2 regions of the Nocardioides epinepheli genome follow, and region 2 is predicted to be linked to the other one. Evidence: predicted binding sites of a transcription regulator. Region 2 holds the regulator's gene; the other holds the start of a gene.
The links. Region 2 encodes LexA, which represses DNA repair genes until DNA is damaged. Its sites were predicted from a motif close to TCGAACANNTGTTCGA; they were not measured.

Region 1 (14,636 bases), on a different contig from region 2:
TCCTCGGCCCCAACGGCGCGGGCAAGTCCTCCACCATGCGGATGATCGCGGCCGTCTCGCCGGTCAGCGGAGGCGAGCTGCGGATCATGGGGATGGACCCCGCCACCGACGGACCCGCGATCCGCGGGCTGCTCGGCGTGTGCCCGCAGGAAGACACCCTCGACGTCGAGCTGAGCGTGCGCGACAACCTCTACGTCTACGGCCGCTACTTCGGGATGCCGAAGGCCGAGGTCAACGCCCGCGCCGACGAGCTGCTGGAGTTCGTCAACCTCACCGACAAGGCCAAGGCCAAGGTCGACGACCTCTCCGGCGGCATGAAGCGCCGTCTCACCATCGCGCGCAGCCTGATCAACCGTCCCGAGCTGCTGCTGCTCGACGAGCCGACCACCGGACTCGACCCGCAGGCCCGCCACGTCCTGTGGGACCAGCTGTTCCGGCTCAAGCAGCAGGGCGTCACCCTGGTCCTCACCACCCACTACATGGACGAGGCCGAACAGCTGTGCGATCGCCTGGTGGTGATGGACAAGGGAGTCATCGCCGCCGAGGGCTCGCCACGCGAGCTCATCGACCGGTACTCCAGCCGCGAGGTGGCCGAGCTGCGCTTCGGCCTCGCCGAGGAGGGCGCCACCCACGAGACGCTCGCCGACAAGATCGCCGACCTCGGGGAGCGGGTCGAGGTGCTGCCCGACCGGCTCCTCGTCTACGCCGCCGACGGCGACGAGGTGATCGCCAAGGTGCACGAGCGCGGACTCGAACCGGTCGCCACGCTGGTCCGGCGCAGCACGCTGGAGGACGTCTTCCTCCGCCTCACCGGCCGGACGCTGGTCGACTGATGGCCGGCGCGCTCACCCTGCGCGAGGGGGTCGGCCGCCAGGTCGACTACTGGAAGACCGTCACCCTGCGGACCTGGCGCGGCAGTGTGGTCTCCAGCTTCGTCGCGCCACTGTTCTACGTGCTTGCGATGGGCGTCCTGCTCGGCGGCTTCATCGACGGCGATCCCGACCGGCTCGAGGGGGCGACGTCCTACCTCGCGTTCCTCGTCCCAGGGTTGGTCGCCGCGCACGCCATGCAGACCGCGGTCGCCGAGACCTCCTATCCGGTGATGGGCAACCTGAAGTGGAACCGGGTCTATGAGTCGATGATCGCCACGCCGCTCACCGTGCGCGACGTCGTGGCCGCCCACCTCGGCTTCGTGGCCGTGCGGGTGGCGGTCAGCGTCGGCGTCTTCGACCTCGTCGTCGCGCCGTTCGGAGTGTTCGAGTCGTGGTGGGGGCCCTTCGTGGCGTTCGCGGCCCAGGTGCTCACCGGCATGGCCTTCGCCACCTTGACGTTCGGATTCGCCTGCCGGGTCGAGTCCGAGGCCGCCTTCGGCGTGCTCTTCCGCATCGGCGTGTTCCCGCTGTTCCTGTTCAGCGGCGCCTTCTTCCCCGTCAGCAATCTCGGCGACGTCGGCGCCTGGGCGGCCCGGCTCACCCCGCTGTGGCAGGGGGTCAGCCTGTCGCGGATGTTCTCCCTCGACCACATCGACTGGACCACGGCCGCGATCAACACCGTCGTCCTGGTGGTGCTCTGCGCGATCGGCTGGCGCTGGTCGGTCTCGGGCCTCGAGAAGCGGATGGCCACATGAGCACCCCACCGACTTCCGCGCTCGGCTCGCTGCGCTCGCCTGCGGCGCAACTCGTCGGGGACCCCGCATGAGCGCCCGGGTCCCGATCGTCCCGCTCACCTCCTGGCAGGCCGCCCTCCTGCTGGTCGAGCGCAACGCGATCTCCTACCGCTCGGCGTGGAAGCTCTTCCTCACCGGCTTCCTCGAGCCGGTCCTCTACCTGTTCTCGATCGGGATCGGCGTCGGGCAGCTGATCGAGTCCTTCGAGTTCAACGGGCAGACGATCCCCTACGCCGAGTTCGTCGCACCCGGCATGCTCGCCGCCTCGGCTTTCAACGGCGCCCTGATGGACTCCACCTACAACGTCTTCTTCAAGCTGCGCTATCTCAAGCTCTACGACCAGGTGCTGGCCACGCCCATGCGCACGATCGACATCGCCCGCGGCGAGATCATGTGGGGGCAGATCCGCGGCGGGTCCTACTCGGCCGCCTTCCTGCTCGTGATGCTGGCCCTGGGCTATCTCCAGAGCTGGTGGGCCCTGCTCGCGCTGCCGGCGGCGCTCCTCATCGGGTACGCCTTCAGTGCGGTGTGCATGGCACTCACCACCTGGATGCGCTCGTGGCAGGACTTCGAGAAGATCACCTTGATCCAGCTGCCGATGTTCTTGTTCTCGGCGACCTTCTTCCCGGTCACCTCCTACGACGGCATCCTGCGGTTCGTGGTCGAGTGCACCCCGCTCTACCGCGGCGTCGTCCTGTGTCGCGAGCTCACCACCGGCACGCCTACGGTCGCCTCGGTGATTTCGGTGGTCTACCTGGTGGCGATGGGTGCCTTAGGGCTCTGGCTGACGCGACGACGTCTCGACCGGCTGCTCCTCACCTGAGGTTTGGCCCCACCGCGTCCCGGTTAGGTTCGCAAGCGTGATCAAGTGGGTGATCGGCGGCGTCGCGCTCGTGGTGCTGGCCGTGGGACTGTGGGCCTTCCAACCGTGGCGGCTGTGGACCTCGAGCCATGTCGACGAGGCGCTCCCGATGTCGCAGGCCACCGACTCCGGCGGCGAGTCCGGTCCCGCGGGCGAGTCCGACGGGCCGACCACGCCCGGGCAGCCGAGCGCGAAGGAGCCCGGAGAGCAGGCCCCCGACCTCGTCGAGCACGGCTCGGGCGACTTCGTCGACGCCGAGCACGGCACCACCGGCACGGCCTCCATCATCGAGCTCGGCGACGGCCGGCGATTCGTGCGCCTGGACGACCTGGCCACCTCCGACGGGCCCGACTTGGTCGTGGCCCTCTCGAACGCGCCCAGCGGCGGCGAATGGGGCTCCTACGACGACGATCGCTACGTCGACCTCGGCGACCTCAAGGCCACCCACGGCAACCAGAACTACGAGATCCCCGACGACGTCGACCTGGATGGACTCACGACGGTGGTGATCTGGTGCGACCGGTTCAACGTGGCCTTCGGCACGGCCGCGGTCGCGTGAGCCCCGCCCGAGGGCTTCTCGGCGCCGCGATCGCGCTGGTGCTGATGACCGGCGCACTGTCCGGCTGCGGGACGATCAAGGGCATCTGGGAGGCCGAGAAGGAGCCCGCCGACTACGGCGACGTCGCGGCCGCGGTGAGGGCAGCGGTGCCGCGGATCGTCGAGGTCGACGAGCCGTCCCGGTCGACCAACGGCTTCGGCCACCGGCTCAGCCTCGGGATGGAGTCGGACTCGGCCGAGCCGTTCACCGTCGAGGAGCTCGACGCCCTGCTCGAGGCGATCTGGACGGCATTGCCGTGGGAGCCGAACACGGTCAGCGTCGTCGTCGGCGCCGACTCCCCGGAGGGGCCCGTCGGCGTCGATCTGCGCACGGCCGCTGCGGACCTCGCCCCCCTCGTCGTCAGGGAGGCGGGCCAGGGAGGGGTGAGTGTGACTGGGCTGCAGGACCGCTACGGCGACTGGTCGGCTCCGGAGTAGACGCAACGGCAGCGGCGGCGTACGGGGTTGGGATACTCGGCGGGTGCGCGACACCAAGGACTGGACGTGGGTGCTCGACGCCCGCTGCGACGCCTGCGGATTCGACGCGCCGCGCACCGATGTCGACGCGATCGGGGGAGCCCTGCGCGAGAACGCCCGGTCGTGGGAGGCCGCCCTCCGCGGCCCGGCTCCCTCGAAGCGCCCGCGCCCCGTGGTCGGTGACCGAGTACGCCTGCCACGTGCGCGACGTCCACGACCTGTTCCGCCACCGGGTGCAGGCCGTTCTCGACCAGGACGAGCCACGGTTCGCGAACTGGGACCAGGACGCCGTTGCCGCCGAGCGCCGCTACGACCTGGCCGATCCGGCAGCGGTCGCCGCCGAGCTGAGCTCGGCGGCCGAGCAGGTCGCCGGTCGCTATGAGGCCGTAGCGGGCACCGCCTGGGACCGCACCGGCGTGCGCGGGGACGGGCGCGTGTTCACCGTGGCCTCGCTCGCCCGCTACCACCTGCACGACGTCGTGCACCACATCTGGGACGTCCGCACGCAGCTGACCCTGGCCGCCTACGACGCCGACGCGGCGGCCTACCGCGAGGCGACCGTCGCGCTCACCGAGCCGGTGCGAGCCGCGGTCGACGACTTCGCGGACCGTCTCCCCGAGCAGGCGCGGGTGCTGGAGATCGGCAGCGGTGGTGGGCGGGACGCGCTCGCCCTCGAGGAGCGCGGTGTGCGGGTACGGCGCACCGACGTCACCCGTGGCTTCGTCGACCGGCTGCGGGCCGACGGCCACCGCGCCGACGTCTTGGACCCGCTGCGCGATGAGCTGCTGGACGAGACCGGGCGGCGTTACGACGGGATCTGGGCCAACGCCTCCCTGCTCCACGTCGCGCGCGCCGACCTGCCCACGGTGCTGGAGCGGCTCGCGGAGGCCACCGAGCCCGGGGGCGTACTGCGGATGACCCTCAAGGAGGGCGACGGTGCGGGCTGGTCGACCCACGGCAGCATCCGGGCGCCGAGGATGTTCACCTACTGGCGCGAACCGGCGCTGCGATCGGTCGCCGAACAGGCCGGCTGGCGCGTCGACAGAGTGCAGCGCGGGGAGGTTGGGCAGCGCGGCGAGCGGTGGCTCGACGTCGTTGCGTACCGTGGGTGCCCGTGAGGCACACCGAGTTCTGGGCACGCATGGAGCGCGCCCTCGGCGCGGCCTACTGCCGCACCTGGGCCGACCAGATGGTGCTGGCCGACCTCGACCGGCGTACCCCGCAGCAGGCGCTGGACGCCGGGGTGCCGCCCAAGCAGGTCTGGGCCGCGGTGTGGCGGTCCCTGGAGCTCCCCGACTCCGAGCGCTGAGCGGCCCGCATCGGCCGGTACCGACCGACACGCCGGGACCCGCGTCCCGAACATCTGTTCGATCGCCGGATAGGTTCTCTCCACAGGCATGACGCGGACCGAGGTTGTCCACAGGCACGACAGCGCTGACCAGGCATTGTCGGTGGCTCGCTCTAGCGTCGTCGATGTGCCTGGCCCACGACGAGAGACAAGGAAGCAACCCATGGCTGGAGACCGCGACAAGGCCCTCGACACTGCTCTGCTCAACATCGAGAAGCAGTTCGGCAAGGGCTCGGTGATGCGCCTCGGAGACGAGACGCGCGCCCCCCTCGAGATCATCCCCACCGGATCGATCGCCCTCGACGTCGCACTCGGCCTCGGCGGCCTGCCGCGCGGCCGCGTCGTGGAGATCTACGGACCGGAGTCCTCCGGTAAAACAACGGTGGCGCTGCACGCGGTGGCCAACGCCCAGGCGCGCGGCGGCATCGTCGCCTTCATCGACGCCGAGCACGCACTCGACCCCGAGTACGCCAAGGCCCTCGGCGTCGACACCGACGCGCTGCTGGTCTCCCAGCCCGACTCCGGCGAGCAGGCGCTCGAGATCGCCGACATGCTGATCCGCTCCGGCGCCCTCGACCTGATCGTCATCGACTCCGTGGCCGCACTGGTGCCCCGCGCCGAGATCGAGGGCGAGATGGGCGACAGCCACGTCGGCCTCCAGGCCCGCCTGATGAGCCAGGCGCTGCGGAAGATGACCGGTGCGCTCAACAACTCCGGCACCACCGCGATCTTCATCAACCAGCTGCGCGAGAAGATCGGGGTCATGTTCGGCTCGCCCGAGACCACCACCGGTGGTCGGGCGCTGAAGTTCTACTCCTCGGTCCGGCTCGACGTGCGCCGCATCGAGACCCTCAAGGACGGCACCGACATGGTCGGCAACCGGACCCGGGTCAAGGTCGTCAAGAACAAGGTGGCCCCGCCGTTCAAGCAGGCCGAGTTCGACATCATGTACGGCAAGGGCATCAGCCGCGAGGGTGGCCTCATCGACGTCGGCGTCGAGGCGGGCATCATCCGCAAGGCCGGCGCCTGGTACACCTACGAGGGCGACCAGCTGGGGCAGGGCAAGGAGAACGCACGCACCTTCCTCAAGGACAACCCCGACCTGGCCAACGAGCTGGAGAAGAAGATCCTCGAGAAGCTCGGCGTCGGCCCGAACGTCGACGACCCGGCCGAGGCGCTCTCGGAGGCTCCGATCGGTGTCGACGACTTCTGAGTCCGACCGCTGGCGTGGCGACGTCCACGCCGGGGTGCAGGCCTGGGTCCGGCAGGCGCCGGCCCGGGCCGGCCGAGAGGCGGAGCCCCCGCCGGACACGAAGGCGCTCGGCCCTGACGCCGACCCGGAGTCGGTGGCCCGCACCATCCTGCTCGACCAGCTCACCGGCCGGGCCCGCTCGCGCCGGGAGCTGGCCGACAAGCTCGCCGGGCGTGGTGTGCCCGACGAGATCGCCGAGCGCCTGCTCGACCGTTTCGAGGAGGTCGGCCTGATCGACGACGCGGCCTTCGCCCGCGGCTGGGTCGAGGGCCGGCAGAGCGCCAAGGGGCTCGCGCGTCGTGCCCTGGCCCAGGAGCTGCGCCGCAAGGGCGTCGACGACGAGGTCGCCCGGGCCGCGCTCGACGAGGTGGATCCGGCCGAGGAGGAGGAGGCCGCACGTCGGCTGGTCCGGCGCAAGCTGCGCTCGCTGAGCCGGGTCGACGACGTCACCGCGACCCGCCGGCTGGTCGGCATGCTCGGGCGCAAGGGCTATCCGGCCGGGCTGGCCTTCGCGGTGGTGCGCGAGGAGCTGGCCGATGCCGGCCGCGACGACCCGACCGCCGACGCGGACCTGGGCGACTCCTAGCGCCGCGCGCGAGGGACACGTCAGACTGCTCCGGTGAGCTCCGAGCGCGAAGTGCTGACCTATCCGTTGTTCGGGGAGGCGGTCGGCGACCTGGCCCGACAGGTCGTCGACTCCGGCTACGAGCCGGATCTGGTCCTGGCGATCGCCCGCGGGGGACTCGGCCTGGCGATGGGCCTGGGCTACGCCCTGGACGTGAAGAACCTCTCCGCGGTGAACGTCGAGTTCTACACCGGCGTCGACGAGCGGCTCGACGTGCCGATCATGCTGCCGCCGACGCCCGACGCGATCGACCTGTCCGGCCTGAAGGTGCTCATCGCCGACGACGTGAGCGACAGCGGTCGCACCCTGGAGCATGTGCGCGCCTTCATCGCCGGACACGTCGCCGACGCCCGGATCGCGGTCATCTACGAGAAGCCGCAGACCATCGTCCACGCCGACTACGTGTGGCGGCACACCGACCGCTGGATCGACTTCCCCTGGTCGGCCGCCGGCCCGATCGTCGACCGGCGCGGCGGCCTGGCCCATTGAGCCGTGGATGCGCCGATCGAGGTCGGCACGCCCCAGGGAGTGCTCGCTGGGGTGAGCGCACCTGACGAGTCGTGGTGGTCGGCGGCCCGCCGCCTCGCCGCGACCGCGGGAGCAGCGGTCGGCGGTGCCGACCCGGCAGCGGTGGACCTGTCGGGGCCGGTGAAGCGGTTCGAGATCGACCCGGACCTCCGGATCACGCTGCGACCGATGACGCCGGGCGACCTGCCCGACGTCGTCCGGTGGCGCACGGCCGAGCATGTGCGACGCTGGTGGGCAGGCGACGGCGAGCCGACGCCTGAGGCGGTCACCGCGCTCTATCTGCGGCGGATCACGGGTGCCGAGCCCACGCGGATGTGGGTCTGGGAGGTGAACGGCCGGTCGGTCGGATTCGTGCAGGACTACGCGATCGCCGACTACCCGGAGTACGCGCTGCTGACTCCCGACTCCAGCGCGCTCGGCGTCGACTACCTGATCGGCGAGCCGGAGTGGGTGGGGCGCGGTCTCGGGACCCGATGCCTGTGGGCCTGGGCGGTGCACGCCGTCCGGCGTGAGGCTCAGGTGCCCTCGTTCTTCGCCGCGCCCGACCATCGCAACCGGCCGTCGCTGCGGGTGCTGGCCAAGGTCGGCTTCGTGGAGGGCCTGTGGTTCGACGAGCCCCAGCTCGACGGGTCGGTCGACACCGTCATCGGCTGCACCCTCGACGTCCCGCGGGTGCTCGGTGGTCCGGTCGATCGGTCGGGAGGCACTCAATAGGGTGAGGGCATGAGCATCCGCGACGCGTTGCGCCTCCCTGCCGGACCGGTCGACCTGAAGTCCATCGAGACCGATGCCGCGCCCGGCTACGACGGCAAGAAGGCCGACGGCGAGGCCGCGCTCGCCGCGATGGGCCCCGAGTTGGCCGACCTGCAGGAGCGGCTGTTCGCCGAGGGGCGCACCGGCGGCACCCGCAACATCCTGCTGGTGCTCCAGGGCATGGACACCTCCGGCAAGGGCGGGACGCTGCGGCACACCGTCGGGCTGGTCGACCCGCAGGGCGTGCGGATCACCTCCTTCAAGGCGCCCACCGAGGAGGAGCGCAGCCACGACTTCCTCTGGCGGATCGAGCGGGCGCTGCCGGGGCCGGGCATCCTCGGGGTCTTCGACCGCTCCCACTACGAGGACGTGCTGATCGGTCGGGTCCGCTCGCTGGCGCCACCGGAGGAGATCGAGCGGCGCTACGGCGCGATCAACGACTTCGAGAGGCGCTTGGCAGACTCCGGCACGACCGTGGTCAAGTGCATGCTGCACATCAGCGCCGAGGAGCAGAAGCAGCGGCTCCTGGCCCGGCTCGACGACCCGTCGAAATACTGGAAGTTCAACCCCGGCGACATCGACGAGCGCGCCCTGTGGGGCGAGTACCGCGCCGCCTACGACCTCGCGTTGGAGAAGACCAACACCGAGATCGCACCCTGGTACGTGATCCCGGCCGACAAGAAGTGGTACCGCAACCTGGCCGTGGGCACTCTGCTGCTGGACACCCTGCGCGATCTCGACCCGCAGTGGCCGCCGGCGGACTTCGACGTCGACGTCGAGCGCGCCCGCCTGCTCGACGAGACCCCGGTCGAGTGAGTCTGGAACGGGTCGTCGTCACCCGCTACGTCACTCCGCTCCGAGAGGGCGGCAGCATGCCCGGCGTCGTCGAGGCCGACGACCTGGGCACCTATGTGTGCAAGTTCCGTCGCGCCGGGCAGGGCCCGCGGGTACTGGTGGCTGAGGTGATCGTGGGGGAGCTGGCGCGCCGGATCGGCCTGCGGACCCCGCGCCAGGTCGTCCTCGACCTCGACTCCGAGATCGCCCGCTACGAGGCCGACGAGGAGGTCCAGGACCTGCTCACCGCGAGTGTCGGGTCCAACCTGGGTATCGACTTCCTGCCTGGATCCTTCGGCTTCGACGGCGACGCTGCGACGTCGGCGGAGATCGCGGGCAGGGTCGTCTGGCTCGACGCCTTCACCGCGAACGTCGATCGCTCCTGGCGCAATCCCAACCTGCTGCTGTGGGGGGAGGACCTGTGGGTCATCGACCACGGCGCCTCGCTCTACTTCCACCACGCCTGGTCCGGCGGTCTCACGGATCCGGCCCGCTTCGCCGCGCAGCCCTGGGACGCCGGCGACCACGTCCTGCGCCGCCGGGCCGGCGACCTGGCGAAGGTCGACGAGGAGCTGTCCGCGCTGGTGACCCCGGAGCTGCTCTCCGAGGTGATCGACCTCGTGCCCGACGAGTGGCTCGAGCCGGTCCCGGGCGCCGAGACGCCGCAGGCCCTGCGCGAGGCCTACCTCGCCTTCCTCACCGCCCGCCTCGGAACCCGTCAGTGGCTGCCGACGTGAGCAGCGACCAGGCCATGCGGCGCGCGTACCAGTACGTCGCCCTGCGCTGCGTGCCCAGGGTCGATCGTGAGGAGTTCCTCAACGTCGGCGTCGTGCTCTACTGCCAGGCCACCGACTTCCTCGCCGCCGCCTGGCACCTCGACACCGACCGCCTCGACGCCTTGGGCGACGTCGTCGACGCCGACCAGCTCCGCGCCGCGCTCACCTACGTCGACGCCGTGTGCGCGGGCGCGCCGGAGGCCGGCAGCGCCGGGGAGGCCCCGCTGAGCCAGCGCTTCGGCTTCCTCAAGGCGCCCCGAAGCACGGTCCTCCAGCCGGGCCCCGTCCACGGCGGCCTCACCACCGACCCCGCCCGCCAGCTCGACCACCTGCTCCACCACCTGGTCGGAGGTTGAGCACCCCGCCCGGAGGTTGAGCAAGCGAGCGCCAGCGAGCGCCAGCGAAACCCCGGGAACCCGCGCTGCCAACGCTCGATGCTGGTTGGCAGCCCAGGGCCAGACGTCTCGACACGCGGGTCGCGACCTCGTCCCTCGGTCGCGCCGCTTGCTCGACGACCATCGATCCCGCCGGACTCGTACCTCGTCCGGCGGGATCAGACCGGGACGAGTTCCACGGCGCCGACGGCGTAGCGGGCCAGGACGACGCGGGCGATCTCGGGGTGGGCGCCCATCGGCTCCGAGACGGCCACGGCGCCGGCCTCCAGGGCCAGCTCGGCGGCGCGGTCGGTCAGCTCACCGGGTGTGAGGAAGAGCGAGGCGACCGCGATGTGGCGGCGTCCCTCGGCGCGGAAGGCGCGCACGGCCTCACCGGTCGCCGGGGGTGCGCTGGCGGCGTAGGCCGCGGTGACCGGGAGCCGGTGGTGGGTGCCCCACAGCCGGGCGAGCCGCGCCACGGTCTGGTTGGCCAGCGCATCGGTCGAGCCGGCGGCGGCCAGGACCAGAGCGTCGAGCTCGCGGACCCGGGAGGCGCGCAGGACCTCGCGCAGCCGCTCGTCGAGCACCTCCAGGTAGCACGTCTCCAGACCGAGGTCTGCGCTGACGCGCACCTGCAGGCCGTGGTGGCGTGCGGTGGCCTCGGCGACGGCGTCCGCGACCCCGGGCACCTCGGCGCCGGAGCCGTCGGAGAGCGCCAGCGGCACCACGACGATCTCCTCGTGGCCGGCCTTCACGAGGCGGTCGATCACGGCCTGGAACTCCGGGCGCACCCGGCGCGTACGGGCCGCGCCGGTGTCGAGGAAGGCGCGCTCGACGCGGAGGTCGGGGCGCTGCGCCTTCACCTCCTCGACCAATGCGGTGATCGTCTTGGTGGATCGGGAGTCCCGGCTCGCGTGAGCCAGGGCGACCAAGGCGGGAGCAGCCATCAGCGCTGCCTCCTCTCATTCTCGCGAGCGGGGATCATGAGTGGATCCCGCACTCGGTCTTGTTGGTGCCGGCCCAGCGCCCGCTGCGCGGGTCCTCTCCGGGCGCGACGCGTCGGGTGCAGGGTGCGCACCCGATCGACGGGTAGCCGTCGTAGACGAGCGGATTCACCAGGACGCCGTTGTCGGCGATGTACCGCTCTACCTGCTCATCGCTCCATCGCGCGAGCGGGGAGACCTTCACTTTGCCCTTCTTCGCATCCCAGCCGATGACCGGCGCGATGACCCGGTTGTGGGTCTCCGCGCGCCGTAGGCCGGTGGCCCAGGCGTCGTAGCCGGCGAGGGCGTCGGCCAGCGGCGCGACCTTGCGCAGTGCGCAGCACCGGTCGGGGTCGGTGCGGAAGAGGTCCTTGCCGTAGGCGGCGTCCTGCTCGGCGACGCTCTGCTTCGGCGTGATGCTCAGCAGGCTCACCTCCATCGTGGCCGCCACGGCGTCACGGGTGCCGATGGTCTCGACGAAGTGGTAGCCGGTGTCGAGGAACACCACGTCGATGCCCGGCACCACCTTCGAGGCGACGTGGGCCAACACGGCGTCGCCCATCGAGGAGGTGACCGCGAACCGCTTACCGAACGTCGCCGCGGCCCACTCGATGATCGTCTCGGCGGGCGCGAGCTCGAGCTCGGCGCCCCAGTGGGAGACCAGGTCGCGCAGCTGCTCTGGGGAGCGCCCCTCGGTCGCGACGCCGCGGGCGTCGCGAGCGGTCTGGGTGGCGAGCGTGGTCATCGGACGACGCCGTCCGGACGCAGCTGGCCGACCAGCTTCAAGGAGAAGACGCGCTGGCAGTCGCGGCACTCCCACGAGCCGTGGGTCGCCTCGTGCGGCCAGAGGTTCTGGTCGCCGCAGTAGGGGCAGTGGAAGGGGATCGCGCGCTCGCTCATACCGCTTCCAGCACCTTCTCGCCGCGCAACAGGTCCTCGTCGGCGCGCGCGACCCACGCGGAGAAGGACTCCTCGGCGCCGGTGCGGTCATCGAGGTAGTTGGTGACGATCGCAGTGATGTAGTCGTCGAGGCCGGCGCTGGTGACCTTGTGGGCACGCAGCTTGCGGCCGAAGTTCGCGTTCAGCCCGGTGGCGCCGCCCAGGTGCACCTGGAAGCCCTCGACCTGCTGTCCCTCCGACATCACCAGCTGGCCCTTGAGCCCGATGTCGGCGACCTGGGTGCGGGCGCAGGCGTTCGGGCAACCGTTCACGTTCACGGTGATCGGCGTGTCGAGCTCGGGGAAGCGCTGCTCGAGCTCGCCCACCAGACGACGGGCGCGCTCCTTGGTGTCGACGATCGCGAGCTTGCAGAACTCGATACCGGTGCAGGCCATCGTGTTGCGCCGCCAGTTGGACGGGCGCGCGGAGAGCCCGATCTCCTCGAGACGGGCCACGAGGGGCTCGACGCGCTCGGGCTCGACGCCGATCAGCACGATCTTCTGGTACGGGGTCAGACGGGCGCCGTCGACGCCGAACTCCTCGATGAGGTCGGCGAGCTGCACCAAGACGGTGCCCGAGATGCGACCGGCGATCGGTGCGACGCCGACGTAGCGCCTGCCGTCGCGCTGCTCGTGGATGCCGATGTGGTCGCGGTGGCCCTCCGGCGAGGGCGGCGAGGGGCAGGAGACGAGCTTGCGGCCGAGGTACTCGTTCTCGACGACCTCGCGGAACTTCTCGATGCCCCAGTCGGCGACCAGGAACTTCAGCCGCGCGCGCGAGCGCAACCGCCGGTACCCGTAGTCACGGAAGACCGAGGCCACCGCCGACCAGGCGTCGGCCACCTCGTCGAGCGGGATCCAGACCCCCATCTTCTGCGCGAGCATCGGGTTGGTCGACAGGCCGCCACCTACCCAGAGGTCGAAGCCCGGGCCGTGCTCGGGGTGGACGGTGCCGACGAACGAGACGTCGTTGGTCTCGGGGGAGACGTCGTGGCTGGGGTGCCCGGTGACCGCGGTCTTGAACTTGCGGGGGAAGTTGGAGAACGCCGGGTCGCCGATGAACCGCTCGTAGATCTCCTCCAGCGCCGAGGTGCCGTCGATGATCTCGTCGGTGGCGACGCCGGCGACGGGGGAGCCGAGGAAGGGCCGCGGGGAGTCGCCGCACGCCTCCAGGCTGCTCAGCCCGGCCTGGTCCAGCTGCTCCCAGATCGACGGCACGTCCTCGATCCGGATCCAGTGGTACTGGATGTTCTCCCGGTCGGTGACGTCGGCGGTGTCGCGGGCGTAGTCGACGCCGATGCGGCCCAGCGCGCGGACCGCGTCGTGGGAGAGCAGGCGCCCGTCGGAGCGCACGCGGAGCATGAAGTACTCGTCGTCGAGCTCCTCCTCGCTCAGGGTCGCGGTCTTGCCGCCGTCGAAGCCCGGAGCGCGCTGGGTGTAGAGGCCCATCCACCGGAAGCGGCCGCGCAGGTCGGCGGGGTCGATCGAGGCGAAGCCGCGCTTGGAGTAGGTATGGAGGATCCGGTCACGGACGTTGAGCGGATCGTCGTCCTTCTTGGACTGCTCGTTCTTGTTCAGCGGCTCGCTGTAGCCCAGCGCCCACTGCCCCTCCGCCCGCTTGGGACGGGGGATCTCGGTGTGAGCGGCCGGCTTGGCCTGGTAGCGCCGATCGGTCATGGCAATGTCCTTCGCTGAAGCGTCGCCGCCGCGGCGGCCGGGAGGTTCCGAGGTGGATCAGCGATGCGGACACATGCTGCTGCGCGTGCGCCCATAGTCCACGTGGCGGCGTACCACGAGGTGGGCGTGCGTTGCGGCGGTGACCATGGTCCGGAGTCTCACCTGCTGGACGCTTTGTCCACAAACCGCAATCTCGTGATGTGAGATCCTGATCCATGATGTGAGACGAGTGGCCGATGCCTACGCCTGACGCGCGAGCGGCGTGCGAGCCACGTCACATCGCAAGCCCGTCCTGGCACTGGATCCGACTCGTCGGTAACCGGGGTGTCTCACTAGTCTGACCGCCATGGCCGATGACGCAGCCCGTCCCAGCATCTCCAGCCTCACCAGCAGCGCCTATCGCGACGCCCTGGAGGTGATCGCGTCGGTGGAGCCGCGGATCGCGGAGGCCACGCGCCAAGAGCTCACCGATCAGCGCGGGTCGCTCAAGCTCATCGCCAGCGAGAACTACGCCTCCCCGGCGGTGCTGCTCACCATGGGGACCTGGTTCAGCGACAAGTACGCCGAGGGCACCGTCGGCCACCGCTTCTACGCCGGTTGCCAGAACGTCGACACCGTCGAGGCGCTGGCGGCCGAGCACGCCCGCGAGCTGTTCGGTGCCGAGTACGCCTACGCGCAACCGCACTCGGGCATCGACGCCAACCTGGTGGCGTACTGGTCGATCCTGGCCCACCGGGTCGAGGGGCCGTGGCTGGAGAAGGCGCAGCTGCGCAACGTCAACGAGCTCACCGAGGCCGACTGGGAGGCGCTGCGTCACGAGCTCGGCAACCAGCGCCTGCTCGGCATGAGCCTGGACGCCGGCGGCCACCTCACCCACGGCTTCCGTCCCAACATCAGCGGCAAGATGTTCCACCAGCAGCAGTACGGCACCGACCCGGAGACCGGG
Region 2 (14,636 bases):
GGGCTGTTCTCCAGCCGTCGGGCGGCCGAGGCCGCCGCCGAGGAGGTGCGCACCCGCCTGCCCCACCTGACCACCCTGGCGCAGGGTGAGGCGCAGCTGCCCGAGCTGGCCGCCCAGTTCGTCGGCGATCCGCACACCTGCCTGTTCGGCACCCTGAGCCTGTGGCAGGGCCTCGACGTCCCGGGCGACACCTGTCAGCTCGTGCTGATCGACCGGATCCCGTTCCCGCGGCCCGACGACCCGCTGATGAGCGCCAGGCAGAAGGCCGCCGACCGGGCCGGCGGCAACGGGTTCATGCAGGTGGCGGCCACCCATGCCGCGCTGCTCCTCGCCCAGGGGGCGGGACGGTTGATCCGCACCACCACCGACCGCGGCGTCGTCGCCGTCCTCGACCCTCGACTGGCGACTGCCCGCTACGGCAGCTTCCTCAAGGCGAGCCTGCCGCCCATGTGGACGACGACCGACCCGGCCGTCGTCCGCAAGGCACTGGCCCGACTCGCGGCCGACGCCGGCTGAACCGGGCCGAAATGCGGCGGATGCCCGCCCCACCTCTGTGAGGTGAGACGGGCATCCGGGATGCCGTGCGCGAGACCTCGGTCAGCGGCGCAGGGCGGTGGCGGTGAACCGCTGGACGAGACGGTTGTCGAGCGGCGTGCCCTGGCAGGAGAAGCCCGTGCGCTGCCAGCACTTGAACCGGCCGCTGCCGTTGACGAGGGTGACCTCGAGCTTCTTGACCTTGTTGTTGAACGGCACGACGCGAACTCCGTCGCCCTGACGGTTCAGCTTGACACGGACGGTGCGGACCTTGCCGGACTTGGCCGTCGTGGTGACCAGCGCGTAGGCGCCGGTGGCCTTCCGGCTGAGGTTGAACTTCAGGCGGACCTTGGCCTTCTTGCCCATCTTGCCCTTGGGCTGGACGACGACCGTGCGGGTGGTCAGGTGGTTGAGCGTGGCCTGGTGGCCGCGGGTCTTGCCCTTGGCCAGCTTGATCCGCTTGGCGGGCGCGGTCGGGTACTTGTTGGCCCGGCCCTCGTCGTAGGCCTTGGCCGGACGGCGGTTCGCGACGGCGTAGGCGCCGAGCATCGCTGCGCCGGTGGTCTTCTTCTTCTTCAGCACCGCGTTGACGGCCTGCCAGGAGTACATGTCGGGCGCACCTGGCGTGGAGTCAGCCTTCTTCCAGATGTCGAGCACCAGCTTCGGCAGCACACCCTTCTTGCCCCGGTACTTCTCGGTGAGGAACCGGAAGAAGCTCCAGGTGCCGTAGTGGAAGCCGGTGCTCGGGTTGAAGGTGTCCAACGGGATGCCGGGGTTGCGCATCTGGCTGGTGCGCAGGTACTGCAGGTTGTCGTCGACGTTGTCGTAGAGCTCGTCCTCGACCCAGGCCGCGGTGGCCTCCATCAGCCAGGCGTCCTCGTAGGCGTCGTAGGCGAACTGGATCGCGTGAAAGTACTCGTGCGCCGCGGTGACCTGGCGGTTCTCCAACGGCGTGTTGGTCGGGAACTCCTCGGCACTGAAGTCGTTGTCGAGCGCGCAGTAGGCCCAGCGGTCGTAGCGGGAGGTGCTCTTGTTCGGGTCGTCGGAGGTGCAGTAGCCGTAGATGCCGAGGTTCCCGATGTTGCCGAGGTAGACGTCGATCTTGCTGTTGCCGCCACGGTTGCCGTCGGCCTTCGGCGCGCGGTAGCCCGAGGCGATGAAGTTGTTGTGGACGTCGGACAGCGTGGTCAGCGTCTCGTTGACCTGGGCAGGCGTGGAGGCGTTGGCGCCTTCGGTGACGTAATGGACGCACAAGGTGGCGTTGCAGACCGGCGGGGCCTCATCGACGTTGCCGTAGTTGAGGTAGCCGTCGCCGCCCGGGCTGGTGGGACGGGCCAGGATCCGGTCGGCCGCCTCGCGCTCGGCGCCGGTGAGCGCGTCGCGGGTGGCGAACAGATCGCGCAACGCCATGGTCGCGTCGCGGCCGGCCGCGCCGTCGGTGCGGATCTCCTGCGCCTCGCGCAGTGCGTCGGTCGCTGCCCGGCGCTCGCCGCCGGCGGCGGGCGCCTTGCCGGGATCGGCGACGCGGGCCGAGGCGCTCGGGCCGGCGAAGGCCGCGAGCATGCCGAGAACCAGGGCGCCGACGGCGCCGAGGGCTACCAGCCCGCGAACAGCCCGTAGCCGGGTCAAGGGGAGGGGATGAATGCGCACGCGCATCAGGGCTCCGATCAGATAGGGAGACCACACCGTAACTCCCGGTGCCGACATCGTGCCGCGCGCCCGGCCGTCGAGCCGGACCCGCATCCTCCCCGGAGGTCTCAGACCTTGCGCAGGACGGCGGTGACGATGCCCAGGATGGTCGCCGAACTGCCGTCGATCGGCTCGAAAGCCGGGTTGTGGGGGAGCAGCCAGACCTCGCCGTCCTTGCGCTGGAGGGTCTTGACCGTGGCCTCTCCGTCGAGGAGGGCGGCCACGATCTCGCCGTTCTCCGCGGTCTGTGCCTGGCGGACCACGACGTAGTCGCCGTCGCAGATCGCCGCCTCGATCATCGACTCGCCCGAGACCTCGAGCATGAACAGCTGACCGTCACCCACGAGCTGGCGCGGGAGCGGGAAGACGTCGTCGTAGGTCTCCTCGGCGAGGATCGGCCCACCCGCCGCGATCCGGCCGAGCAGCGGAACATGGGTGGGCGGGGTGGCCGCGTCGCCGATCCCGGTCTCGTCGAACGAGCTCTCCTCCGCCGCGCCGAGCGAACGTCGGGCAGCCATGACCTCGGGAAGGAAGACCTCCAGGGCGCGGGGACGGTTGGGGTCGCGCTTGATGAACCCCTTCTGCTCCAGGGTGCGCAGCTGGTGGGCGACGCTCGAGGTGCTCAGCAGCCCCACGGACTCCCCGATCTCGCGCATGCTCGGTGGGTAGCCGCGCCGCTCGATGCTGTCCTTGATGGTCGCCAGGACGCGCTGCTGGCGCGGAGTCAGGCCGGTGGCGTCGGCCGGACCGTCGGGAAGCTCGGCGACCTTCGACGGGTTGTCCGGCGAGTTCTTGGGGGTGCGAGGCATGTCGGCCAGCGTGCCACCGATCGAGGCGGAGTTCAAACAGGTGTTCGAACGGCGTGTCGGAGGGTGCACGACCGGCGAGGGATGAACGCGTGTTCGAGCGAGGCCTTGCATTGTTCGAACACCTGATCTAGTCTCGCTCAGGTGTTCGATCGAATGTCTGATCGAACCATCGGTTTGGCCGCCGCGACGTGCGGCCCGAGTGTCGGTGGTCGCCATTAGACATCGGTTCGCACCCACTTCCCCAGGAGGCACCAGATGAGCACCACCCTCGACACCTTCGACACCCTCGACAGGGCCGACGTCCGCGAGGAGTATGTGCCGGTCTACCGGCTCACGCGGCGCGGCCGCCTCGTGCTGTTCGCGCTGGCGTTCCTGGTCCTGCTCGCGATCGGCGTGGTGTTCGCGAGCAACTCCATGGCCACCGCCGAGCCGCAGGCCACCGAGACCGTCGTCGTGGCGCCGGGCGAGACGCTGTGGAGCATCGCCTCCGACGTGGCCGAGGGTGACGACGTCCGCGAGATGATGAGCTATCTCGTCGACCTCAACGACCTGCCCGACGTCACTCTCGACGCCGGTCAGCAGCTGATCGTCCCGGCCGGCTGAGGCGGCCCGGGCCAACCAGACGTCGTCCGCCGCTTCGACCCCGGCGGACGCGGACGGGGAAGAGGCCGGAGGTGGAGCCGCGGGAAGACGGCTCCACCTCCGGTTCGTTCTTTTTCGGCACCTCCGACGTGCCCGGGACCGACCTTGCCGGCGTTTCGAGGTCGGTCGCGAGGTTTCGTCTGCGCCGGTCGGGCTCGTTCCTCGCCCTCCCGGCTTGCTCAACCTCCGGCGGCTTCGCCGCAGTTCCTGCGGCCGGAGGTTGAGCAAGCGAGCGCCAACTGTTCTGTACCGCGAGCGACGACGAAAGCCCGGCACCCGTGCCTGCCGGCGTCTGCTCGACCTCCGACTGCTCGGTCACCCGCCGATGATCGAGCCCAGGTCGGTCGGGTCTCCGCCTCCGGCGCTGATGGCGAGCGCGGCGAGGGTCAGTACGACCGCGACCACGAGCAGTACCAGGCCGGCGAGCACCACGTAGTCGCGCCAGGGGCTGCGTCCGGTCTGGAGGTTCACGTGCTCCAGATGCTCGGCGCGCGCGGACTTGGCGGTCGCGGCCGCCGAACGGCCGCCGACCGCGGTCGTCCAGCCGCAGGCGCAGCCGGCGAAGCGAACCCACCTGCCCTCGCGCTGGGCGGCGGCGCTGATCGAACGCGGATGCTAGTAGCGCGCGGCGGCACGCGGGCGGAAGAACGACGAGGGGGACTGACGCGGGTGCGCGGCGACCAGGTGCTCGAGCCGTACCCTCGCCGCAGCGGCGAGCGCCCCGGCCTCTGCGGACTCCTCCGACTCCCCGGTCCACCCGCACGAGCACGCGCAGGTGGTGCGGTAGAGGCCGTCGAGCACGCTGGCCCCCGTCACCTGGACCTCGTGCTTGGCCACGCTCACTCCGGAGGGGATGCTCGCCGACTCGTCGTCGGGCCGGTGGGCCCTCCAGCCTAGGAGCCGAACCGGGCGTGGGTGATGCGAATCGCCGAATCCGCCTCCAGCGGCTCAGCGGGCGGCGCGGCGCCCACCCGGGCCGCGCGGCGGAGCCGATGCCTCCGGGTCCCCGGTCGGTTGCTCGGCGGGCTCGTGGGGCGCGATGAGCCCGATCGAACGGCCGATGCGGGCCAGGAGGATGAGCGCCACGAACAGGCAGGCCACCGCTCCGGCAGCAGCGAGGGCTAGGAACCACCAGGCCGTGTCGTCGCCGCCACGGGCGGTGGTGCCGAAGTCGATCGCGGCATAGACCAGGTAGCCCCAGGCGACGAATGCGGCGGTCACGCCGAGGGCCAGAGCCAGCAGGGCGGGCCGGAACCGTCGTTTCGCCCGCGCGCCCGCCCGCTTTCCCTGTGCCACACCGACATTGTGCGTGACGAGTGGTTCCGCCGGGCCCGCGGGCGCCGACACGCCGACCGAGACCGATTCTTCGCCTCCGCTCGCTGCGGGCTAGGGCCCGCTGACCTGCGCGTTCGGTGCGACGGTGGGCGACCTGTCCGGACCGGCCGTGAAAAGGTTCCGCGACAGGTTGCGCCCGGTGCTCAGCCCGCGTACGGTTCACACCACATCTAGTAGTTACAACGATGTAGTTATCCACATCTAGTTCACACCGAGATGCGGAAGACCCACATCGCCTGCGGTGTTCTCCCCAGGAGAAGCCGAGTTTTCCACAACCGTCCCGAGGTCCCAGCGGGGTCGCTTCGACGTGCCCGAGAGGAGTTCCCATGCACTGCCCCTACTGCCGCGGCACTGACACCCGGGTACTCGACTCGCGGGTCGCCGAGGACGGGGCGTCGATCCGGCGTCGCCGTACGTGCTCCTCATGCGAGCGCCGGTTCACCACCGTGGAGCTGATGCAGCTCTCGATCCTCAAGCGCTCGGGCGCGACCGAGCCGTTCCAACGCGACAAGGCCGTCGCCGGTGTCCGCAAGGCCTGCAAGGGGCGCCCGGTCACCGACGCGCAGCTGGCCTGCCTCGGCCAAGAGGTCGAGGACGCCCTCCGGCTCACCGGAGCCGCAGAGGTCCCCGCCCACGAGGTGGGGTTGGCGATCCTCGGTCCGCTGAAGGTCCTCGACGAGGTCGCCTACCTCCGATTCGCCAGCGTCTACCGCTCCTTCGAGTCCGCCGACGACTTCATCGAGGAGATCGCGGCGATGCACGCCGATGCGGCGAGTCGCACCCCTCATCCGGCCCCGACCGGCTGACCACAGACCGCCCGGCAGGTAGTGGGGAAGCTGCCTGCCGGGCGCACCATCTCGACCCTTCTCCCTCTCGCATGCTGCGCTGGCACGGCCGGCGCGGACTCGACCAGAACGCCGGACCGCCGACCGGGAAATGTCGGTGGTCCGCGCCAGACTTGAAGCAGCCCGCAGCACCCCTCAGCACCAAGATCAACAGCACCGATCAACAGCACCGAATCGGCACCGACGAAGGAGACGACCCCTATGACCGAGACCGCGAGCGGCGCAGCCACGGGCACCACCGGCACCACCGGGCCCGCCGGCACCGAGCGCACGGGGCTCACCCTCGAGCGCGTCTTCAGCACGCCCGGGGTCCACCCCTACGACGAGGTCACCTGGGAGCGTCGCGACGTCGTCCAGACCAACTGGAAGACCGGCGAGACCGTCTTCGAGCAGCGCGGTGTCGAGTTCCCGGCGTCGTGGTCGCTCAACGCCTCCACGATCGTCACCACCAAGTACTTCCGCGGCGCCCTGGGCACCGAGCAGCGCGAGCAGAGCCTGCGTCAGCTGATCGACCGGATCGTGAAGACCTACACCGCCGCGGGCGTCGAGCACGGCTACTTCGCCACCGACGCCGATGCCGAGATCTTCGAGCACGAGCTCACCTGGCTGCTGGTCAACCAGTACTTCTCCTTCAACTCCCCGGTGTGGTTCAACGTCGGCACCGCCTCGCCGCAGCAGGTCTCGGCGTGCTTCATCCTCTCCGTCGACGACTCGATGGACTCGATCCTCAACTGGTACAAGGAGGAGGGGTTCATCTTCAAGGGCGGCTCCGGGGCCGGCCTCAACCTCTCGCGTATCCGCTCCTCCAAGGAGCTGCTCTCCTCCGGCGGCACCGCCTCCGGCCCGGTCTCCTTCATGCGCGGTGCCGACGCCTCGGCCGGCACCATCAAGTCCGGTGGCGCCACCCGCCGCGCGGCGAAGATGGTCGTCCTCGACGTCGACCACCCCGACATCGTGGAGTTCGTCGAGACCAAGGCCAAGGAGGAGGACAAGATCCGCGCCCTGCGCGACGCCGGCTTCGACATGGACCTCGGCGGCGCCGACATCACCTCGGTGCAGTACCAGAACGCCAACAACTCCGTGCGCGTCTCCGATGAGTTCATGCGCGCGGTCGAGGACGGCACCGACTTCGCCCTGCGCGGCCGCAAGAACGGCGAGGAGATCGAGCGGGTCGACGCGCGCGAGCTGTTCCGCAAGATCAGCGAGGCCGCCTGGGCCTGCGCCGACCCCGGTCTGCAGTACGACGACACGATCAACGACTGGCACACCAACCCCGAGACCGGTCGGATCACCGCGTCCAACCCGTGCTCGGAGTACATGTCGCTCGACAACTCCTCGTGCAACCTGGCCTCGTTGAACCTGCTGAAGTTCCTCAAGGACGATGACACCTTCGACGCCGCGTTGTTCGCCAAGGCCGTGGAGTTCATCATCACCGCGATGGACATCTCCATCTGCTTCGCCGACTTCCCGACCGAGCCGATCGGCGAGACCACCCGCAACTACCGCCAGCTCGGCATCGGCTACGCCAACCTCGGCGCGCTGCTGATGGCGATGGGTCTGGGCTACGACTCCGACGGCGGCCGCGCGATGGCGGCCACGATCACCTCGCTGATGACCGGCCAGTCCTACAAGCGCTCGGCCGAGCTCGCCGAGGTCGTCGGCCCCTACGCCGGCTACGCCCGCAACGCCGACGCCCACCAGCGCGTGATGCGCAAGCACCAGGCCGCCAACGACACGATCCGCACCCTCGCGATCGCCGACGGCCAGGTCCACAAGCTGGCCACCCAGGCCTGGGCAGACGTGCAGCGGCTCGGTGCCGAGCACGGCTTCCGCAACGCGCAGGCCTCCGTGCTCGCGCCCACCGGCACCATCGGCTTCATGATGGACTGCGACACCACCGGCATCGAGCCCGACTTCTCCCTGGTGAAGTTCAAGAAGCTCGTCGGCGGCGGCTCTATGCAGATCGTCAACCAGACCATCCCGCGGGCCCTGAAGAAGCTCGGCTACCAGCCCGAGCAGATCGAGGCGATCGTCGCCTACATCGCCGAGCACGGCCACGTGATCGACGCCCCCGGCCTGCGCACCGAGCACTACGAGGTCTTCGACACCGCGATGGGCGCGCGCGCCCTCAAGCCGATGGGCCACGTGCGGATGATGGCGGCCGCCCAGCCGTTCCTGTCCGGCGCGATCTCCAAGACGGTCAACCTGCCCGAGACGGCCACGGTCGAGGAGATCGAGGACGTCTACCTGCAGTCGTGGAAGCTCGGCCTCAAGGCCACCGCGGTCTACCGCGACAACTGCAAGGTCGGCCAGCCGCTGGCCGACGCGAAGGCCAAGAAGGCCGACGCCGAGGCGAGCGACGGCGCCGCCGAGGTCGTGGAGAAGGTCGTGGAGAAGGTCGTCTACGCCCCCACCCGCAAGCGGCTGCCGAAGTCGCGCAAGTCGCTCACGACGTCCTTCACCGTCGGCGGCGCCGAGGGCTACATGACCTCCGGCGCCCACGACGACGGCGAGCTCGGCGAGGTCTTCCTCAAGCTCGGCAAGCAGGGCTCCACCCTGGCCGGCGTGATGGACGCCTTCTCGATCGCGGTCTCGATCGGCCTGCAGTACGGCGTCCCGCTGGAGACCTACGTCTCGAAGTTCACCAACCTGCGCTTCGAGCCGGCCGGCCTCACCGACGACCCCGACGTCCGGATGGCGCAGTCGATCATGGACTACGTCTTCCGTCGCCTCGCGCTGGACTACCTCGACTTCGACGCACGCTCGATGCTCGGCATCTACTCCGCCGAGGAGCGCCAGCGCCACCTCGAGACCGGCTCCTACGAGCTGCCCGCCGAGGAGACCGGCAACGCCTCCGAGCTCATCGACTCCCCGCGCGCTGCCACGGTGGTCGAGGCCGACCTCGAGGACGCCGAGACCGACGACATCGAGGACGCCGACGTGGTCGAGGGCACCAAGTCCGACACCCGCGGCGCCCACACCAGCGCCGAGCTCCTCGAGCAGCTCACCGGCACCGCCGTCGACTCCCCGCTGTGCATGACCTGCGGCACCAAGATGCGCCCCGCCGGCTCCTGCTACGTCTGCGAGGGCTGCGGCAGCACCAGCGGCTGCAGCTGAGAGCGAGCCATATTCGCATCAGAGATGCAACAGGCCCGCTGCGCTCCGGTTCACGCCGGAGGGCAGCGGGCCTCGCTCGTTACTCAGCCTGTGATGGCTCCACGTGCATGTGCGCAGCGGTGCTCTCGTGAGCTGCTGAGGCAAGGACGTCAGGCGCGCGGCGTCCAGTCCAGCCAGCGTTCCCACCACAGCCGACCGGCGTCGAGGTCGGCCTCGACTCGGGCCGCGGCGGCGAGCACGTCGAGCACGGTGCGCTCGTCGATACGACCCTCGGTGCGTTGGTGGTGGAGGTCGGTGACGTCCTTCCAGCTGCGGCGGCCGTCCGAGCCGACGACGAGGTCCAGGCCGTAGTCGTCGGTGTCGATGTGGGCCGGACCGCGCACCACAGGCGCCTCGAAGTTCACGTACCAGTGCCGTAGCGTGCCGTCGGCCTCGAACATCTTCCACACGCTGTACAGGTCGCCGGTGCGGTACAGCTGCAACACGATCGAGCCGCCCCACGCCCGGTGCTGCGCCCAGGGATGGACGCCGAACGGGTGCCGCGGGAAGGTGAACGGCGAGCCCGGGTCGAGACGGACGGCGAGGTGCTCGCCGTCGTCGTCGACGACGGTGACCGGGTGGGTGAGCCAGAGCTCCCCGTGGAGGACCTCGCGACGTTCGATGCTCGCTCCGGGCTCGAAGCTCACGAGTCGCGCTCCAGGTGCGCGGCCAGCGAGCGCATCGAGGCGAGGAACGCCGACTCCAGATCGACGTCGTAGGCCTCAGCCAGGGTCAGCACGCACCACAGGCAGTCGGCGAGCTCGTGGGCCAGCGCCTCGTCGAGGTCGTCGCGGGGACGCACCCCGGCTTTCCCCTGCACGAGCTTGGCCAGGTCGCCGACGTCGCCCAGGAAGCCGAGCATGATCTCCTCGGTCGTCCAGGAGCGGCCATAGCTCTCGCGCTCGGCCTCCGCGTAGCGTCGTCGGACGTCGCGGGCGGCGGCCTGGAGGTCGGCGAACTCCACGATCTGCTCCTCGGGTCGGGGTCGACCTCGAACCCTACGGAAGGGACCGCCGCTCGACGCCGCGGAGGGGTTTGTCGGTGCCAGGGTGCACAGTGGACCCATGTCCACCCGACCCGAGCTAGTGCGCGCGAACGCGGTGTTCGTGACGCCGCGGCTGCTGGTCGGGGGAGACCTCGACCACGACGACGAGACCGCCGAGGCCCAGCTCGCCGAGCTGGTCGAGGCCGGGCTCACTCATCTCGTCGATGCCCGGGTCGAGGCCGACGACCGCGAGTTCGTGGCCCAGCGGGCGCCGCAGGTCGACTACTTGTGGCACGGCATGGACGACGCCGGACAGCGCGTTCCCGCGTCCTGGTTCGAGGCGGCGGTCGAGTGGGTCCTCGAGGCACTGGCGGACCCCGACGCCGTCGTGCTCACGCACTGTCACATGGGCATCAACCGCGGCCCGTCCCTCGGCTACGCCGTGCTGCTGGCCCAGGGGCTCGACCCGGTGGCGGCGATCGCCGCGATCCGGGAGGTGCGGCCGATCGCGGCGGTCGCCTATGCCGAGGACGCCCTGCGGTGGCATCACCACCGCAGCGCGACCCCGGCCGCCGAACGGCGCCACGACCGAGCCCGGCTCAGGGCTTGGCGGCGCGACCATCCGCTCGACGTGGTGCGGATCATCGCCCGGCAGCGCAGCCTCGGGTACTGACCCGAGTGCAGGTCACTGCTGGTGGTTCTTCGGAGCGGCCGGCTTGGCGGGCGGGGTGAAGCCCGAACCGCTCGGCACGAACAGCACCGAGACCTCGCGGCCGAGGATGAAGCTCCCGCCGCCGAAGTTGCGTGCGGTCAGGTCGACGGTGTGCCCGCCGGCGGTCACCGGGACCACCGCGGTCATGGAGCCCGAACCGCCGTTGCCGGCGCTGCTCTCGTCGTAGGCGTACTCGTGGGTTCCGTTGCTGAGCTGGGTGCCGTCCAGGTTGAGGTTGAACTGCAGGCCGCCGATGCCGGGGATGGTGACGTCGTCCTCGGACGACACGGTGCCGGTGATGTAGAGGACGCCGTTGGTCGGCGCGGTGAAGGTCTTCGACACGATCGGGGTGAAGGTACCGGTCGTGAAGTCGTTGATGAACGCCGACTGGGCGGCGCCATAGGCGGCGACCTGCCCGCTCTTGAGGACGCCGTTGAGCGTGCTCTCCTTGACGTCGGCGCCGGTGAGCGAGTCGTTCTTGATGTCGACCCCGGTCAGCGAGCCGTTCTTGACGTCCTTCCCGGTGATGAGTCGGGCGGCCTCGCTGGGCACGCCGAGGGAGACGGTGAGCGCGGCGACGCCGCAGGCGAGCCCGAGCCCTCCGGCGGTGAGGCGGCGGCGCCGGCTGGTTCGGGAGGTCGCGTGTGTGGTCATGGTGGCTCCTGTTCGTAGGCGAGCGGATGCTCGCGACTGCTGGACAAGAGGCCGGCCCGACCACGGTTGATACCGCTGCCACGAAAACGTCACGCACCGAGCTGGTTCGATCCTCAACTTTTCCTCAACCCGGGTCCTGCGGCTGCCGATACCCGAGTCATGGCAGTTGAGTCGACGGAAGCCTTGGTGACCCGACCCCGCGAACGGGGCGGACGACTCGACCACAGGAGCGGCAGCCGTGAGATCGCCGGCCAGCAGGCCACGGCCGACGCCCTTGCCGGTCTCGGTTCCGGCTGGTCGGTGCACCACGACCTTGCCTGGCCGGGAGGCTCGGACCAGCTCATCGACTGCGTCGTCATCGGTCCCGCGGGCGTCTTCGTCGTCGACACGATCTCCTGGAGCGGCCGCACGAGCATCACCGGGGAGTCGCTGCGCCACAACGGGCGCCGACGTGACGACGTCGTGACCGCCGTCAAGGACGCCGCCCGCGCCATCACCGGCGTCGTCGGCACCCCGGCGATCCCGATCCTCTGCCTCAACGCGAACCTGAGCCCCAGCGTCGTGGACGGCGTGGTCGTCACGACCATCGACGACGTGGTCCGCACCCTGTCGACCTTCGGGCTCTCCCTGGGCGACGACCGCCGCGAGCAGGTCCGCGCACGGCTGATCGCCGCGGCGCCGAGCCAGGACAGCGCGGTCGCGCCCGTCGTCGCCCCCGTGGTCGCCGCCCCGGTGGAGGCGGCGACCGTGGTCGAGCCAGTGCTCGAACCAGTGATCGAGCCCGCCCCGGTCGAGGCGGTCCAGGCCGTCACCGAGCAGGTGCCCGCCTCGGCGCAGGCCGTCCAGCAGCCCGCGGCTGCCGTTGCTCCGGCCGTGCCGGCGCCGGCGGTCGCCACCCCCGCTGTCGCCACCCCGGCCGTCGCCACCCCGGCGGTCGCCACCCCTGCCGTCGCCACCGTCGTCGCTCCCGCGGTCTCGCCCCCCACCGTCGTCGCTCCGGACGCGGCCGCGCCGGCTGCGGTGACCCCCGCCGTGGTGACTCCCGCCGCGGCGACGCCGGCCGTCGTGGTCCCCGGTGTCGTCGCTGCTCCCGCGGCCAGCGCCCCGGTCGCGCCGTCAGTCGCGCCGCCGGTTGCGCCGGCGCCGGTCGTGAGCCAGCCTGTGGGCCAGGCCGTCGTGAGCCAGCCCGTCGTGAGCCAGCCCGTGGTCAGCCAGCCCGTGAGCCAGCCCGTGGTCAGCCAGCCCGTGGTGCTGCCGACGACCACCCCGGTAGCACCCGGCTCACTGGTCCTCGAGCCGCTCGACCTGCAGCCGCTCGAGGCCGACGAGCTGCCCCAGGCCCCGAGCTTCTCCGGCCTCGCGCCGACGGCCGCCGAGCGTGCCGACACCCTGCCTCCGCTGCCCGAGATCGAGCTCGGTCCGCTGCCGCCGCTGCCGTCGTTCATGGCCGAGGCGGGAGCGTCCGCCGCATCCGCCCAGGCTCCGCAGGCCCAGCCGGTCCAGCAGGCCCAGCCGGTCCAGCAGGCCCAGCCGGTCCAGGCCCAGCAAGCTCAGGTCGAGCCGGTGGCACAGGCGACCGCCGTCCTCCCGGCGGCGACGCCGGCGCCGGCCGCCATCTCGCAGCCGACCCCGCTGCCCCAGACCGGACTGACCTCCGCGGACCTGCCGAGCCTGGAGGACCGCCGCGGCAACGACCGCGAGCGCCGCTCCTCGCGTCCGATCGGCTCCTCCAGCCGTACCCAGAGCGCCGGCCGCCGGGTGCTGCCCCGCGTGCTCGGCGGCATCCTGGCCGCCCTCCTGCTCGGTGCCCTGGTGATCCCCGGTCCGCGGACCTGGATCTCCGACCGGATCTACGACATGGTCGCGCCGAAGGTTCCTGCCGACACCAACCCGGTGGCCCCGGGCACCAAGGCCAAGAGCTCGGTGGGCGCGAAGAAGTCGGCCAAGGCCGGTGCTCCCGCCAAGGGCAAGGCCGGAAAGGCCGGGGCGCGGTCCGGCAACCGCTGAGGGCTACCTGGTGCGCACGGCGATCTCGTCGCCGAGCGCGGCGCCGGCGAGCAGATCAAGATCGTCGCCCGACCAGAACCGGCCCGGGTCGTAGTAGTTGGTGGGACGCCCGGGGTCCAGCAGACCCATCGCCTGGTAGGTCGCGGCCACGACCTCCGCGCAATAGGTGAGCTCGACGCCTGCCTGACGCCGGGCCCGCCCGCGGATCCACCGCCCGGCGAGCGCCGCGGTGGAGGGGAACGGCGTCCCGTCCAGGCGCGCGATCGTCTGCAGGACCGCGGCCTCCTGCTCGGCGCTGAGCCGGGTGTGCAACTGGCGTAGCCAGGCCCGCTGCTCATAGCGGCCGCACCACTGGTCCACAGCCTCGCGCAGGTCGTGCAGCTGTACGCCGCGGTGCTTGGTGCCGGTCCACACGTCGGTGAGTCCCTTGCCGAGCTCGGCATGCCACATCAGCGGCGGAAGGTCGTCGAGCACCACCGCCATGCCGACGTGGTTGACCGGACTGTTGGTGAGGACCCGGATAGCGTGATCCGCGGCGGAGTGGCCGCGAAATAGCCACAGATCCCCGGTGCGGGTGACCTCGACGGCCTCGTCGAGATCGAGGCTCGTGGTGGGGGAGCTCATGGAGAGGGAGTCTGACGCATGAAGTTGTGGAAGTGGCTGGGGCTGGCCGGCCTGGCCGGCGTGGCGGCCACCGGAGTGGTCGTGGCCCGCGATCAACGCCGTCGCGCCCAGCTGACGCCGGACGAGGTGCGGGCCCGTCTGCACGAGCGTCTGGCCGAAGCGCCCGACACGGGCGGCATCGATACCGGCAGTGACGACAGAACTGTCCGCGGCGAGGACTAGTTTCGAACCATGGACCTGCGCGATGCCTTCGCGATGGCCGAGGACCTGCTCCAGCATCACGGCCTCGGCGAGTGGACGGTGGCCTTCGACGGCGCCAAGCGCCGGGCGGGCATCTGCCGGTTCGGGCCTCGGGTCCTCGGGCTCAGCGCCCCGCTCACCGTGCTGCACACCGTCGATGAGGTCCGCGACACGATCCTCCACGAGATCGCGCACGCCCTCGCCGGCCCCAGCCACGGTCACGACGCCACCTGGCGCGAGATCGCTCAGCGCATCGGCAGCAGTGGCGAGCGTTGCGTCTCGCCCGACTCGGCGGTCCCGGTCACGCCGTGGCTCGGCAGCTGTCCGGCGGGGCACACCACCGGCCGGCACCGCCGCCCCGAACGCGTGATGACCTGTGCGCAGTGCTCGCGCACCTTCGATCT

Region 1: a site for LexA is predicted at 4,958-4,973, ahead of recA (recombinase RecA). Genes of this name have one in related genera too.

Annotation. Positions count from the first base shown of each region.
Region 1 covers NZ_JBBMMC010000015.1:31,129-45,764, reverse strand. The annotation lists gene WMR31_RS18215 (ABC transporter ATP-binding protein) at 1-833, shown strand, start outside; gene WMR31_RS18210 (ABC transporter permease) at 833-1,627, shown strand; gene WMR31_RS18205 (ABC transporter permease) at 1,695-2,489, shown strand; gene WMR31_RS18200 (DM13 domain-containing protein) at 2,527-3,087, shown strand; gene WMR31_RS18195 (hypothetical protein) at 3,084-3,563, shown strand; gene WMR31_RS18190 (class I SAM-dependent methyltransferase) at 3,782-4,720, shown strand; gene WMR31_RS18185 (DUF3046 domain-containing protein) at 4,717-4,911, shown strand; gene recA (recombinase RecA) at 5,114-6,163, shown strand; gene WMR31_RS18175 (regulatory protein RecX) at 6,147-6,788, shown strand; gene WMR31_RS18170 (phosphoribosyltransferase) at 6,822-7,316, shown strand; gene WMR31_RS18165 (GNAT family N-acetyltransferase) at 7,320-8,069, shown strand; gene WMR31_RS18160 (PPK2 family polyphosphate kinase) at 8,079-8,924, shown strand; gene WMR31_RS18155 (HipA family kinase) at 8,921-9,679, shown strand; gene WMR31_RS18150 (DUF3037 domain-containing protein) at 9,676-10,074, shown strand; gene WMR31_RS18145 (sirohydrochlorin chelatase) at 10,272-11,039, opposite strand; gene WMR31_RS18140 (phosphoadenylyl-sulfate reductase) at 11,074-11,820, opposite strand; gene WMR31_RS18135 (hypothetical protein) at 11,817-11,975, opposite strand; gene WMR31_RS18130 (nitrite/sulfite reductase) at 11,972-13,690, opposite strand; gene WMR31_RS18125 (glycine hydroxymethyltransferase) at 14,037-14,636, shown strand, end outside.
Region 2 covers NZ_JBBMMC010000001.1:100,181-114,816, reverse strand. The annotation lists gene WMR31_RS00515 (ATP-dependent DNA helicase) at 1-516, shown strand, start outside; gene WMR31_RS00510 (MXAN_6640 family putative metalloprotease) at 598-2,190, opposite strand; gene lexA (transcriptional repressor LexA) at 2,292-3,032, opposite strand; gene WMR31_RS00500 (LysM peptidoglycan-binding domain-containing protein) at 3,288-3,635, shown strand; gene WMR31_RS00495 (hypothetical protein) at 3,990-4,145, opposite strand; gene WMR31_RS00490 (hypothetical protein) at 4,290-4,511, opposite strand; gene WMR31_RS00485 (hypothetical protein) at 4,623-4,970, opposite strand; gene nrdR (transcriptional regulator NrdR) at 5,336-5,815, shown strand; gene WMR31_RS00475 (vitamin B12-dependent ribonucleotide reductase) at 6,056-8,971, shown strand; gene WMR31_RS00470 (ribonuclease FAU-1 family protein) at 9,121-9,657, opposite strand; gene WMR31_RS00465 (MazG nucleotide pyrophosphohydrolase domain-containing protein) at 9,654-9,974, opposite strand; gene WMR31_RS00460 (protein-tyrosine phosphatase family protein) at 10,075-10,668, shown strand; gene WMR31_RS00455 (hypothetical protein) at 10,681-11,361, opposite strand; gene WMR31_RS00450 (nuclease-related domain-containing protein) at 11,548-13,368, shown strand; gene WMR31_RS00445 (C40 family peptidase) at 13,372-13,992, opposite strand; gene WMR31_RS00440 (hypothetical protein) at 14,011-14,214, shown strand; gene WMR31_RS00435 (SprT-like domain-containing protein) at 14,224-14,636, shown strand, end outside.